DNA from 3 places in the Thermoanaerobacterium sp. CMT5567-10 genome. Region 3 is predicted to be linked to each of the others. Evidence: riboswitches for the same ligand, from Rfam matches in the RefSeq annotation. Region 3 holds a riboswitch; each other region holds the start of a gene.
The links. Region 3 has a riboswitch for cyclic di-AMP ahead of Q2T46_RS14755 (cell wall hydrolase). Riboswitches for the same ligand answer to the same signal wherever they lie in the genome.

Region 1: linked by a shared signal. The riboswitch ahead of Q2T46_RS03580 (TrkH family potassium uptake protein) and the one ahead of Q2T46_RS14755 (cell wall hydrolase) in region 3 are both predicted to bind cyclic di-AMP.
Region 2: linked by a shared signal. The riboswitch ahead of Q2T46_RS07125 (NAD/NADP octopine/nopaline dehydrogenase family protein) and the one ahead of Q2T46_RS14755 (cell wall hydrolase) in region 3 are both predicted to bind cyclic di-AMP.

What each region holds. Positions count from the first base shown of each region.
Region 1 covers NZ_CP130558.2:680,826-685,766, reverse strand. Annotated here, with positions in the region: gene lon (endopeptidase La) at 1-2,268, shown strand, start outside; gene yihA (ribosome biogenesis GTP-binding protein YihA/YsxC) at 2,258-2,860, shown strand; cyclic di-AMP (ydaO/yuaA leader) riboswitch at 2,992-3,121, shown strand; gene Q2T46_RS03580 (TrkH family potassium uptake protein) at 3,245-4,624, shown strand; gene Q2T46_RS03575 (TrkA family potassium uptake protein) at 4,645-4,941, shown strand, end outside.
Region 2 covers NZ_CP130558.2:1,357,058-1,361,998, forward strand. Annotated here, with positions in the region: gene Q2T46_RS07115 (N-acetylmuramoyl-L-alanine amidase) at 1-260, opposite strand, end outside; gene Q2T46_RS07120 (cobalamin B12-binding domain-containing protein) at 386-2,038, opposite strand; gene Q2T46_RS07125 (NAD/NADP octopine/nopaline dehydrogenase family protein) at 2,035-3,135, opposite strand; cyclic di-AMP (ydaO/yuaA leader) riboswitch at 3,245-3,369, opposite strand; gene Q2T46_RS07130 (SEC-C metal-binding domain-containing protein) at 3,548-3,727, shown strand; gene Q2T46_RS07135 (hypothetical protein) at 3,894-4,625, shown strand.
Region 3 covers NZ_CP130558.2:2,887,059-2,891,999, forward strand. Annotated here, with positions in the region: gene aroA (3-phosphoshikimate 1-carboxyvinyltransferase) at 1-92, shown strand, start outside; gene Q2T46_RS14740 (response regulator transcription factor) at 111-797, shown strand; gene Q2T46_RS14745 (cell wall metabolism sensor histidine kinase WalK) at 787-2,160, shown strand; gene Q2T46_RS14750 (hypothetical protein) at 2,259-2,405, shown strand; cyclic di-AMP (ydaO/yuaA leader) riboswitch at 2,463-2,590, shown strand; gene Q2T46_RS14755 (cell wall hydrolase) at 2,590-3,408, shown strand; gene tnpA (IS200/IS605 family transposase) at 3,622-4,077, shown strand; gene Q2T46_RS14765 (TMEM165/GDT1 family protein) at 4,228-4,791, opposite strand.

The sequences.
Region 1 (4,941 bases), 810 kb from region 3:
TTGCATTTTGATGTTGGAAGAGGAAAATCGGTTAGAGCTATTGAAGAAGCAATGCTTAGAAATCAGCTTGTCTTTTTGGTTACTCAAAAACATGCTGATATTGACGAACCTACAATAGATGATATATATAGTGTTGGCACGATTACGAAAGTAAAACAGATGCTGAAGCTTCCTGGCGAAGCTGTGAGAGTTCTTGTTGAAGGTATATCAAGGGCTGAATTAAAGAATCTGATAAGTTCTGAAAGTTTTTTTGAAGTAGAAGTTGTAGAAAGAATAGATAATACAGAGATAGAAAAAGACAGCGAATTGGAAGCCTTAATGAGAAGCGTAACGTCAGCTTTTGAGGAGTATATAAGTATTTCATCAAAAATACCATTAGACAGTATTTACAGTGTTGTATCTATAGAAGAGCCGGGAAGGCTTGCTGACGTTATAACAGAACATTTAAGCTTAAATCAAAGCCAAAATCAAGAGCTTTTAGAGTGCTTTGACACGAAGGAAAGACTGGAGAAGCTATTAGGGTTTATATTGAAAGAGCTTGATATACTTGAAATAGAGAAAAAAATAAATATGCGGGTCCACAAGCAGATAGACAAAAGCCAGAGGGAGTATTATTTGAGAGAGCAATTGAAAGCTATTAAAGCCGAACTTGGAGAATCTGATGAAATAGATCAGGAAATAGATGAATATGAAGAAAAAATCGAGTCAAAAGATTTGCCTGATTATGTTAAAGAAAAAGCTAGAGAAGAGTTGAGAAGATTAAGCAGGATGGGACTAGGTTCTGCAGAAGGATCCGTTGTTAGGACGTACATAGATTGGCTTTTGGACCTTCCGTGGAATGAAGAGACTAAAGATGTGCTGGATATAAAAAGAGCAGAAAAAATATTGAATGAAGATCATTACGGATTAAAGAAAGTAAAAGAGAGGATTTTAGAGTTTTTGGCTGTAAGAAGCTATCATGAAAAGATGAAAAGTCCGATTCTATGCCTTGTAGGTCCTCCTGGCGTCGGAAAGACATCCCTTGGAAAATCTATCGCAAGGGCAATGAATAGAAAATTTGTAAGGTTGTCACTAGGTGGAGTTAGAGATGAAGCTGAGATAAGAGGACATAGAAGGACATATGTAGGGGCAATACCAGGTGGCATAATTAATTCATTGAAGATTGCAGGTTCCAAAAATCCAGTTTTTCTTTTAGATGAGATAGACAAGATGAGCTCTGACTTCAGAGGCGATCCAGCATCAGCAATGCTGGAAGTTTTGGATCCAGAGCAAAACTCTACATACAGAGACCATTACATTGATTTGCCATTTGATTTATCAAAGGTGCTTTTTATAACAACTGCTAATACATTAGACACGATACCAGCTCCGCTTCTTGACAGAATGGAAGTCATATATATATCTGGGTATACGGAGGAAGAAAAATTGCAAATAGCAAAAGAACATTTGGTTCCCAAAATATTAAAAGAACATGGTGTAACAAATGATGTTATAAAAATACAAGATTCAGCTATAATCGGCATAATATCAGAGTACACAAGGGAAGCTGGCGTAAGGGCGTTAGAGCAGAATATAGCAAAAGTAGTAAGAAAGTCTATCAAAACTATAGTGGAAGATAAAGCTAATTCAATAAAAGTCGGAAAGCAAAATCTACAAAAATACCTTGGGAAGCCATTATTTAGAGTCGATAAAGCAAATCTGCAAGACAAAGTAGGTATGGTTACTGGCCTTGCATGGACTAGAGTTGGCGGTGATACACTTACGGTTGAAGCAACTACAATGCCTGGAACAGGAAAACTTACGCTTACAGGGCAGTTGGGAGATGTCATGAAAGAATCTGCACAAGCAGGTTTCAGCTATATAAGGGCAAATGCTGATTTGCTTGGAATAGATGAGGATTTTTATAAGGATCTGGACATACACATACATGTGCCAGAAGGTGCAATACCAAAAGACGGACCGTCTGCAGGCATTACAATGGTCACAGCAATGGTTTCAGCTATCAAAAGGGTACCGGTAAGAGGCGATATAGCCATGACAGGTGAAATCACACTGACCGGTAAAGTATTGCCTATTGGAGGCTTAAAGGAAAAAGTTTTAGCTGCCCATAGGGCTGGTATACTAAAGATAATTGCACCAGCAGATAATAAAAGAGATTTAGACGAGATACCGCAAAGTGTTAAAAGAAAGATGGAATTTAAGTTCGTTTCAAATATCGATGAAGTCTTAAAAATATCGTTAGTAGGTGAGAACTCATATGAAGATTAAATCAATAGAGCTTAAGGTTTCTGCGTATAATAAAAGTCAATATCCAGATGACGGGCTAATGCAAATTGCTGTAATAGGCAGGTCGAATGTAGGCAAATCATCTTTTATAAATACCATAGTTAACAGAAAAAATTTCGCAAGAGTTAGCCAGAAGCCGGGAAAGACGCAAGGTATTAATTTTTACCTTGTAAATAATTCATTTTACTTAGTTGATCTTCCTGGCTATGGCTATGCTGAAGTTTCAAAAGAGATGAAAAAACAGTGGTCAATAAATATTGAGACTTACTTAAATGTTTCAGAATATCTCCAAGGTGCAATAATGCTTGTAGACATCAGGCATAGGCCTACAGATGATGATGTCCTAATGGTGAATTATTTAAAACAGAGAAATTTAAATTATGTTGTTGTTGCTACAAAATCGGATAAGCTGAATAGGCAGGAAATTCAAAGGTCCCTGAATGTCATATCCGAGACACTTGAAGTCGACAAAGATAAAATTGTACCTTTTTCATCTTTGAAGAAAACTGGTGTAGATGATGTCTACACCTGTTTAGATTTTATTCTTGAGAACAACAAAAAATTCGAAGATTAACGACGATAATGGAGAATTATTAAATGTATTCGTTAAATATCAGTTAATTTGATTAAAAATGAAAATATATGGTGTTTGATTGACATTTGCTATTGAAAAGTATCAGTTGTATAATGGTTTTATAGTTATCGTAATAAAATAAGCCTAATTCCAATGGAAACGGGGGACCCAATAACTGGGGCGAAATTCGAAAGAATAGGGTTAAGCTTTCTTAGATCCTAGCCCGTCAGCTAACCCCGTAGGCTTTTAAGGAGAAGTTAAAAAACTTGAGGACTTCAGGTTTTTTTATATTTTTGGGGAAATTACGCTGTAAAAAAAGATGAGACATGATTAATATACGTTGTTTCTACTATTATGATGAAATCATAGATATTTATATTTGATATTATTTTTGGAGATGAAGAAATGACTGTAAGGCAAAAAGTGCAGCATATTTTAAACAGTATAACGCCGATACAGGTGCTTGCTTTAGGTTTTGCTACAGTGATATTGATAGGAACATTTATTCTTATGCTTCCAATATCATCGAGTACAAACACTGAGACAGATTTTACGACAGCTTTATTTACTGCAACATCTGCTACATGTGTTACGGGTTTAGTAGTAGTTGACACAGGGACATATTGGTCTAGATTTGGCCAGACAGTTATTATGATTCTAATACAAATTGGCGGACTGGGGTTTATGTCATTTGCAACTCTTTTATTTATGGTAATGGGCAAAAAAATAACTTTTAAAGAAAGACTTGTTATGCAGGAAGCTATGAATGCTCTTACACTGCAGGGGATAGTTAGGCTTATTAGGTATGCACTTATAAGCACATTTGTAATTGAAGGTATTGGAGCAGTATTATTATCATTTAAGTTTATCCCTCAGTTTGGCTTTTGGGAGGGACTTTTTAGAGGAATATTTCATGCAGTATCTGCTTATAATAATGCCGGATTTGATGTCTTTGGCAATTTTAAGAGCTTAATACAGTACACTGAAAGTTTTTCTGTAAATTTTGTGATAATGACATTAATCGTTTTTGGTGGGTTGGGATTTACAGTTCAATATGATATTATCAACAAACGGCAATTTAAAAAATTTTCTCTTCACTCAAAAATTGTAATCATAACAACATCAATTTTAATCGTGGTTGGTGCTTTAATGTTTTTCTTATTAGAACATGACAATCCTGAAACAATGAAATACCTTTCTTTTAAAGGCAAGGTGCTGTCATCATTGTTTGCAGCTATAACGCCTAGGACTGCTGGATTTAACACGCTTGATATTGCAAAGATGACAGATGCTTCAAATTTCTTTACAATCATATTGATGTTTATAGGTGCATCACCTGGATCTACAGGAGGCGGTATTAAAACATCAACATTTGCAGTTATCGTAATGACTCTGTTTTCAGTAGTAAAAGGCAGAGAAGATACCGAAGTATTATCTAAAAGGATTCCAAAAGACGAAGTTTATAGAGCGTTTTCAGTAATTTGTATAGGTATATTTATAATTATTTTTGATGTTTTACTTTTATCTGTATTTGAGAAAGCAGACTTCTTATCAATTTTTTACGAAGTTGTATCAGCATTTGGTACTGTAGGCCTTACGATGGGGTTGACACCCCACTTAGACATAGTTGGAAGAATGGTAATAATATTGACAATGTATGCAGGGAGAGTTGGACCATTGACAGTAATATACGCACTTATGCGAAGACATGCAAATTCAAATGCAGCAATAAAATATCCCGAAGACAATGTATTAATTGGTTAGGAGGTTATATATTATATATCATGAGTGGAAAACAATTTGTAGTAATAGGTTTAGGAAGGTTTGGATCAAGTGTTGCAACGACATTATATTCACTAGGTTGTGATGTGTTGGCGATAGACAGTTCAGAAGAAAGAGTCCAGAGGATATCAGACAGTGTGACTAGAGCAGTGCAGGCTGATGCAACAGATGAAAAAGTACTAAGATCTTTAGGTGTAAGGAATTTTGATGTTGCAATAATAGGTACTGGAACAGATATACAAACAAGCCTTATGGTTACGCTTATGGTAAAAGAACTTGGTGTAAAAACAGTTGTAGCG
Region 2 (4,941 bases), 1.5 Mb from region 3:
CCTTTTGCAGAAGAATCTTTAAAACTGTTACAGTGAATTGAAATAAAATAATCCGCCTTGTTTTTATTTGCAATGTCACACCTTTCGCTAAGTCCCAATGTCACATCTTTATCTCTTGTCAAAATTATATCTACATTGTTTGCCTTAAAAACATCTCTCAATTTAAGAGATACACTTAAGTTGATATCTTTTTCAAAATAACCATATCCTACAGCGCCGCTATCAGATCCACCATGTCCGGGATCTACAACAATCATCAATTAAATCCCCTCCTTTCTTAATATTCACCTCTCATATAATATGTTTTTTAGCAAAAAAATTTATATATATGGGCATAAAAAAATCGGATATATACTTTGCATATACATCCGATAATAACTAGTTTTTACGCCACGATTATGAGTTTTTGGTAGTTTTGAATTATATTATATATCCTTTCTTCTTCTTTAATAATCTTGTTGTTTTCATAGTCATAGGCATAACATGCACCATTTATAACCTTTGTGGTAAGCATGCCACTTGCACTTTTATTTCCTTTAAGATGCGGAGCATCCAATATGCCTAATTTTATCGCTAATGATAATGTATGTGGATCTGACAGCGGATCGCTGCACAATGTATTAAGTTCCTTTATAGCATTGATTATTACCATCGCATCATTTACAAGTTCCTCTTTCCTCTTTAAAACATCTAAATCTTTAGTAAAATCCACCATGCCATACAAAGTATTGTTTATCACTGCTTTTACAATCTTCACACTTTCTATTATATCGTCTGGCGTTGCAGCATGATGTGCTTCACAAAAACCTACAACATGATATATATGAGGTTTTATAGCCATTGAAAGATATGCGCTTGAAGCAAGCTGCCCTTTCGCCTCAAAAAGATCATGCGGCATGCTTGCAAGCCCCGCCCTCGCCTGTCTCAGCACTCTAAAGTTATCATCCTGAAGGCTTTCAACAAGCTCTATAGATGCCAACATCTTTGCAAGATCCATTTTTGGGGATGTAGCTGGCGGCACATTAAACATAAACTGCGCTATATACGTCTTTACACCCATTTTCTTAGCATTGTACGCTGCAAGATAGCTTGCCGCAACATATATAGCATCATGTGCATCTCTAAGCCCCCAGTGATGTGCCTCATTGACTTCCACAGGTATATTTCTATCAGCATGCCACTTCATCAGCTTTTGGTTCTCTCTTATAGATTCTTCCACCTGTCTAGGCCCTCTGCCATCTAATACATTGTACCAGCAAAGTGGTATAGCTGCCCATGCATTATTTATCGTGTCTTTTAACATTTTTGCCATTTTAAAAACATCATTCGTTCCACTGTAACATCTAAGCAGCGGATAATTTCCACGCCTTGACTCATCATAAAGTTTTTTAAATTCTTCTTCAGTCCTTATAGGTACTCCACCTGCACCATCAAGTGCTTTATTGTACTTTTTATCGAAAAAATGTTCTTGTGTATTTTGATCAGGCGCTATCGATATTACATCGAGAACTTTTTCTTCCGCAATCCTTTTTATCCCTTCAAGTGTGTCCGTATACGAAGGCAATCCAAAGTGATGTCTTATTACAGGATAAGGATAGTTTCTTTCTATCCTCTCAAGTATATCCTGCTCATACTCAATTTTATTTGATGCAACTTTTTGTCCTCTCAAATACGAAATTGTAAATTCATCACCTGAAGTGCCATCAAAGACTTCCTCAAAAATGCCCGATTCTTTGGCAACTATGCAATTTGGTTCCGTGCCACCAAATATCCATCTAATGCCATTAAGATTGTATTCTTTTATCCTATTTTTAAGAACATCTAAAATGGATTTAAGTGAATCAGGAGTCAGTCTATAGCTTATTCCAACTATGTCAGGTTTTCTCACCCGTATGCTTTCTATAAGTTTATCAATTGGTGTTGCAGGACCTAAAAACTGAATATCAAATCCTTCACTCTCTGCAATCTTTAAAAACTTATAGACACCAGCAACATGAACATCATTCTCAATTGAAGCAGCTATAATTAATCTTTTCATGCGACAGTACTCTCCTCCTTTACGCCTTCTACTATTTCTTTTATTTCTGCTGCACTTTTGCCATCCAATCCTAGCTTTACAGCCGTCCGTCCCATCTTCCAGTAATTTTTTTCATGCATACATGATGCCAAATGAATTATAGAGTCGATAGTATGTGTCGAAATCCCCAACTGCTTTCCAATTGAAGAAATTGGGACTAAGCTCATAGGAACATCTTCAAAAATATATCTGCAGTCTAGTGTCTTTGGTGCTAGTAATCCTTTATATGCATCTGTATTTTGAATTGCATCATATAAATTATCTGAAGTAACACCATACGTATCTTTTAGCCAATCTAATGCTGTAACAGCATTTACACCTAATGCATGTGCGACTGCAACTCTTTCTCTATCCATTCTTTCCAATATCTTTGCGACTGATGGAGATATTCCTTCTAAATAATATTGAAAACTTCCCTCTGTAGTCTCTATTCGTGCAGAATTTAAAAGGGTAGGTGCCGGATGAAAAATAGAACCTATATTATTTAAACTTGTCTCTAAAACATTTTCGGCTGGAACCACCTGTGAATAAGCCAATTTCAGCAAATCAACTACATAATTTGTCTTCCACGATGGTATAGATGCTAATGATACGACATGTTTTATTCTAAAAATTTTCGCTATGCCATCATTCGATCTACAGGCATATATAAATGTATCTGTCTCAGATATTACCACATCTAAATCTCTTCTTGTTTTGACGATATTGTAAAACTCAATTGCCCCAAAGGTCCTTCCAGGATTTAAAACTATTATTTGCCCATTTTTTAAATGTGGAAGCATTTCATAAGCTATATCGCTGTGTCCCGATGCTGGAATAGTTACCATAATTATATCTGCATCTTTTATTGCATCTTCCATATTATCAGTAATCATATTGAGTCTAGCAAACCCTCTAACAGCTCCTTCAAGATATATACCACCATTATTCAAGATATGAATCAATTTCTCACGAGTTCTATTGTAGAGATTAACTGTAAACCCCATTAGCGAAAGGTGTGCTGCCATCGCCTGACCGCTGTTGCCGGCTCCAATGACAGAAAATATAGGTAATCTCATTTAAAAACCTCCTTCTATTTTTGGGTATTAAAAAAGCCATAGAGAAAATCTACAGCTGAAACCCGGTTTACTAATAGAAGGCAGTAAAACCGAATCTATCCATGCTATTTCCTCCTCTTTCAACGCTTACGAGGTTAGCTGACGGGTTAGGGTCGAAAGATAACCCTTCCATATAAAATGGATTCACCCCAAAATTGGTTTCCCCGCTTCATACGAATTCAGCGTTATAGCATATTATTAAATTAATTAAATTATACCATATTAAAATCATATTTGCAAATATATTAAAAAGATGTAAATTTTGTAACCAAACTGTGTCTATAAATATGCAACTTTTTAAAAAGAGGAATTGAAATTTATAAGTTATTTGTTTAAAATTAAACTAGTCTAAAAAATGGGAGGATATTAAAGCATGAAAATATTTGACATTAGCAGAAATGATTATTGCATCTGTGGGAGCGGGAAAAAATATAAAAAGTGTTGTATGAATAATATAGAAGAAATAAAAAAAAAATTGACAAATTCCTTGTCTAATGAAGTTAATCTTTTTTCGGATGATGTTGAGTTTATTAAAATCGTAAGTATACTATGACGTAGATAATCTTTTAAAACAGATTGTAGAAGAAAATTTAGTAGAAGATATTTTTTTGAATATTGCTTTTGAGTTGCAAAATTTTGATTTTTTAGAAAAATAAATAAAGGATCTTTTTCTTTTAATAAGGGTATCTATATTAGACGAATATAACACATTAGTAAAAATGGTAACAGGAGCCACCATGATTGAAATAGCCAAAGCCTTGGAAGAAATACACGCTATAAATAGTAATAAGACTATGGATAAAATCTTTGATATAGCTTCGAAATATCCATCATTTAATGAATATCTAAGCAGTAAAATGTTTGATGCTATTACAGGTGATTTAGATTATGTTTTAAATGAGCATATAGATATTCCCTTTTATATAGTATATCTGTTTTTGCTTAAATTATATCATAGAATTTTATCGTCATTTTTATTTGACTTTAAGGCACTTAATGAATTCTCTGATTTATTATTTGACGATGTATTACAAGATTTGCTTTATAATGAGCTAATCATTTTTGAAAAAGCTTTAAAGACTATCCTCATAAGTTTAGAATCAAAATTTGAAAGTGCAAATGACGAAAAAGTAAAAATATCTTTTGAGAATGTTTTAACACTTTTAGGTATGCCTACTAATCATTGGAATATGAAAATATTTGAACAAATAATAAAAGTGAATATTTTAAGAACTTTGAATAATTTACCTGCAAAAGTGGAGGGCATAGACAAAGAAGTAAAATTACAAGACTTAACTTCGGATGAAATCTTAGATGAATACATAGTTTACTTAAAGAAAAATGGTTTAGAACAAATAGTGGAGATATTTGAAAAAATTTATGGTGATTTAAAAAATACAATGAGTAAAATAAGCAGTAATATTCTGGCCAACATAGATATAAAATTTTAGCATTGTATTCATTAAATGCACAAATGAAAGCATAAATATAAAAACACATCGGCAAACTATGCAATGTGTTTTTATTCCAATTAATAATTATTTCGTTATAATTCGCTAAAACTACTTAATCAATTTATCGCAATATAGCTGAACACAAAAAATTTGTACATATTTATGGTAGTAGAGGCGTATCATTCATAATTATGAACATACTCTACTCATATCTGCATCAAGAATCTTTTTCTGTCTTTATGGAAATTTTCTTATAATAACGTTATATTATTTCGCTCACGGTTTGATGCCCCTAGTTAGGTAATTTGTCCAG
Region 3 (4,941 bases):
CGTTAAGAGCTGAAGGCAGTACAAAAATAAAAAATGCAGAATGTGTGAATATTTCATTTCCTGATTTTTATAGTGTGCTTAATGTGTTATAATAACAATTGGTGATTTTAATGGGAGAAAACATACTTATAATTGAAGATGAGAAAAAAATTGCGAGATTTTTACAAATAGAACTTGAACATGAAGGTTATAATATTGCAATAGAATACAGCGGCAATGAGGGCTTAAGAAGAGCTTTAGATGGGAATTACGATTTGATTATTTTAGATTTGATGCTCCCTGGTATGGATGGCTTCTCAGTTTTAAAGGAAATACGAAAGAAATCATCGATTCCTGTCATAATTTTAAGCGCTAAAGATGAAATAAAAGACAAGGTAATGGGGCTTGACATTGGTGCGGATGACTATCTGACGAAGCCTTTCTCGATTGAAGAGCTGATGGCAAGGATCAGAAATGCTCTTAGAAGAAATATCAAAGCAAATACTAAAAAAATAAGCTATGATGGAATAACGATGGATTTGTCTACATATGAAGTTTTAAGAGATGGACAAAAAATAGAACTTACCAAAAAAGAGTTTGATCTTCTTAAATATCTTATTATAAATGCTGAAATAGTATTAACGCGTGAAAATATATTAGAAAATGTATGGGGATACAATTATATTGGTGAGACAAACATCGTAGATGTATACATAAGATATTTGCGAAGTAAAATAGACGAGCCGTTTAGCAATAAGTTAATACAAACAATCAGAGGTGTGGGATACTCTCTAAGGAAAGAAAAAAATGAGAATTAGAAATTTTAGATTATCGATAAAATTGAGAATTGCATTGCTTTATGCGATTATATTTTCTTTTATACTGATAGTGTTAAATGCGTCTGTTTTGTACGGTCTTAAATACTACCTTATATATCAGGCTTTTAGCGATATACAAAATCAATCGGATATGATAATGGAAAAATTAAAAGAGATTGATGGGGTTGTAGGAAATATTGATAAAGATTTGTTATTTGCATCATCGACTGGCGAAAACATGTATTTTAAAATTACGGATATGCATGGGAATATTGTGTACAGATCGTCATCACATATGATTGATATTCCATATGATAAAAATTTAAATAGCCTTACGAAAATAGAAAGAGATGAAACGCACATTGTATATCTTAATAGAAAATACGTTGAAGGTGGCAGTGTGCTATATGTTCAAGTGGCTGAAAATTTAAAGAGCCAGTACTTTTTTTTGAAACTGTTATTTTTGTTGATGGCTATATCAGATGCCATCGGAGTTTTGGTGTCTTTTTTTGCCGGGTATTTTATAACGGGTAGGGCACTAAAACCTGTTGATTACATGGTCAGGGAAGTTCACACTATCGATGAAAAGAAGCTTAACAAGAGATTGAATGTTAATGGAAACAACGACGAGCTATCAAAGCTTGCTATGACATTTAATAATATGTTAGACAGGTTGGAAGACTATTTTAAAAGACAGAATGCATTTATATCTAATGTATCCCATGAGCTTAGAACGCCATTGTCTGTTTTAAAAGGCTATATAGAGCTTATAGATAGGTGGGGAAAGGACAATAAAGATGTTTTAGAAGAATCTATAAGCGCTCTAAAAAAAGAAGAGCAGGATATGGAAATATTGATCGAAAAGCTTTTAATGTTGGCAAGAGGAGATAATAAAGCGCTGGAGGTTAACAAAAAAAAATTCAATATATATGAATTAATAGAAGAATTGGTTAAAGATGCAAGAATAGTGTACGGTGAGAAAAACATAGAAGTATTTTGCAAAAGAAATTTAGAAGTAAATGCAGACAGGTATCTTATAAAAGAGCTTCTAAGAATAATTCTTGACAATGCATTAAAATATACAGATGTAGACGGCAATATAAAAATTTCGGTGGAAGAGGTAGATAAAAATGTAGCCATAATAATAAAAGATGATGGTATTGGTATACCTCAAGAGGATATTCCTTATATATTCGACAGGTTTTACAGGGTTGACAAGGCTAGAAGCAAAGAAACTGGCGGAATGGGACTTGGGCTATCTATTGCGAAACTTATTGTTGAGTTGCATGGTGGAAAGATAGATGTGAATAGCCAGTTAAATAAAGGATCAGAATTTAAAATTACAATCCCTAATTATCAATGATTGGGGATTGTTTTTTGTCTTAATGTTTTATAGTGACATATACCACAATATATGGTATAATAAATGTAAATAATAAACTATATATTGGAGGGTATAAAATGTTGAAAAAAGAAACAATGCCAGATAAAGAGATCGATGTAAAAAGCTCATCAAAAAAACACACATGCCCTGACTGTGGAGCACAGCTAGTTCCTGAGAGTGGATGTATTTACTGCCCTTTTTGTGGCTACAGTGAATGCCACTAATTGCCTATATTCCCATCAGTTTAATATGGACACATGGACGTATTCCCCTTATAATTAAAGTAAAATATGCCGAATCCCCGAAAAGGGGTACGGGGGATCTTTTTTTGGGGTGAATCCACTGAGTGGTAGGGCAGCCCTTTGCCCGAACCCGTCAACTAACCTCGGAGGCAAAAGGGGGATATTTATGTTTAAAAAATGTATTAAGGTAAAGCCTCTCATTGCATCATTAGCAGCAGCTCTTTTATTTTCTCAGACTGCATTTGCGGCAACATATACTGTCAAGCCTGGTGATAGCCTATATAAAATAGGCTTAAATTATGGGACAACATACAATCAAATAATGAAGCTGAACAATTTATATGATACAGTCATATATCCAGGGCAAGTATTAGTTGTACCTGGCAGTGATAACACATATACGGTTCAAAAAGGCGACAGCTTATACTTAATTGCTATGAAATATGGTACTACTGTCGATGCTTTAAAATCCGTGAATGGTTTAACAGGCGATATGATATATCCAGGGCAAGTTTTTGTGATTCCATCATCTGGTACACCATCAACTTCTTCAAGTATAAGAAGTGATGTAAGTGTAAACAGAGGTTCTGTACAAAGAGGTGTGATTTCATACACAAATGATGATTTGGACCTTCTGGCAAGGCTTATAAATGCGGAAGCTGGTGGTGAACCATATCAGGCTAAAGTTGCAGTCGGTGCCGTGATAGTAAATAGGGTAAAAAGCGGTATATTTCCTAACTCCATAAAAGGTGTAATATACCAAGTCGATAGCAATGGTTACTATCAATTTACGCCTGTTGAAAATGGCTTGATAAATGTACCTGCGACACCAGACTCAATAAGTGCTGCAAGGGATGCCTTAAACGGCGTAGATCCTACAAACGGTGCACTTTATTACTTTGACAACAGTAATACTAATCAGTGGCTTTGGTCATTGCCAATTGCATTAAGAGTAGGCAATATGGTATTTTCTTATGCAAGATAAAAATGATTGCTAATGAGAGGCTAAGAGGAGTAAAATGGATACCGAAAGGTATCCATTTTACTTTATGGGCTTTAGCCTGTTGAGCTCGCAAAGCGAGCGAAACAAAAAACCACCCGCTATGCGGGTGCGCGACAGAAGTTATACAAAAAATCACCTTTCCGTTATAATAGAGTTGTTCAAGCTACTATATATAACAAAAGGAAAGGTGATTTAATGGCTAATAAACGAGATGAAATGGCACGCACAAAATGGATGTGCAAATACCACGTTGTGTTCACTCCTAAGTATAGACGAAAAATAATATATAATCAATACAAAGAAAGTATAAGGGATATATTAAAAGAACTATGTAAATACAAAGGAGTAGAAATAATAGAAGGACATCTAATGCCGGATCATGTACACATGTTGGTGAGCATACCACCAAAAATTAGTGTGTCTAGCTTTATGGGATACTTGAAAGGGAAGAGTGCATTGATGATATTTGACAGACATGCAAATCTAAAGTATAAATTTGGCAATAGGCATTTTTGGGCGGAAGGATATTATGTAAGCACTGTAGGACTAAATGAGGCAACAATAAAAAAATACATCCAGGAACAAGAAAAGCGAGATATTATGTTGGACAAATTGAGTGTAAAAGAATATGAGAACCCCTTTAAGGGGTAGCCCGTAGTACATTTGTCCCTTTAGGGGCGGCAAAAGTGGCAAATGCATGGTGGCTTGAACAAAGTGAAAGCCAGCGCCTTTAGACGCTGGCTAGTAATAGAGGCTTATAGCCTCAGAGCAAACCACCCGTTTTACGGGTGGTCATGATTGCTATAGAGTTTTTGCTTCGTACAAAGTGATAAAGCCAAATATTATAAAAATGAACGCTGATATGTAATGTAAAAGTTTTGTTGGCAATTTCTTACCTAAATATACACCCAATATAATTCCAATGACGTCAGCCATAAAAATTCCTGCAGTAGCGCCTAATAGGACAAATATTGGACTTTTGTATGTAGCAGTAAGTGCCAATGTTGATAGTTGTGTTTTATCTCCAAATTCAGAAATAAAATATGTACTTATAATCGTGAAAGCTGGACCGTATTTAGATTTTCTGATTTTTTCGTGTTCCATGTGGCCATTTTTTAACGTCATTAAGCCAAAAATTAAAAAAGATATGGCAGCCAACAGCTTGACATATTTTATTGGTATGTACTCTGTTATAAATGAGCCAAACAAAACTGCAATACCCATATTTAAAAGGGCAGCAATCAATATGCTAATTAAGACAGTTCTGGCTTTAATGAATGTGGCAAATGCCATAGCCATAAACTGTGATTTATCACCCATTTCAGATGCAAAGACGAGAATAAAAGACGATATTAAAGCATTCATCCAATCTGCCTCCTTGTAATTAGTATGCCAAAAAAATAAAACCTATTACATAATATGTACAACATATTACATAAAGGTCTCATTCTTTAAGGCAAAGCCAGGTTAAAACCAGCATGTTGACTTTGCCACATATTTATATATGTGAACTAC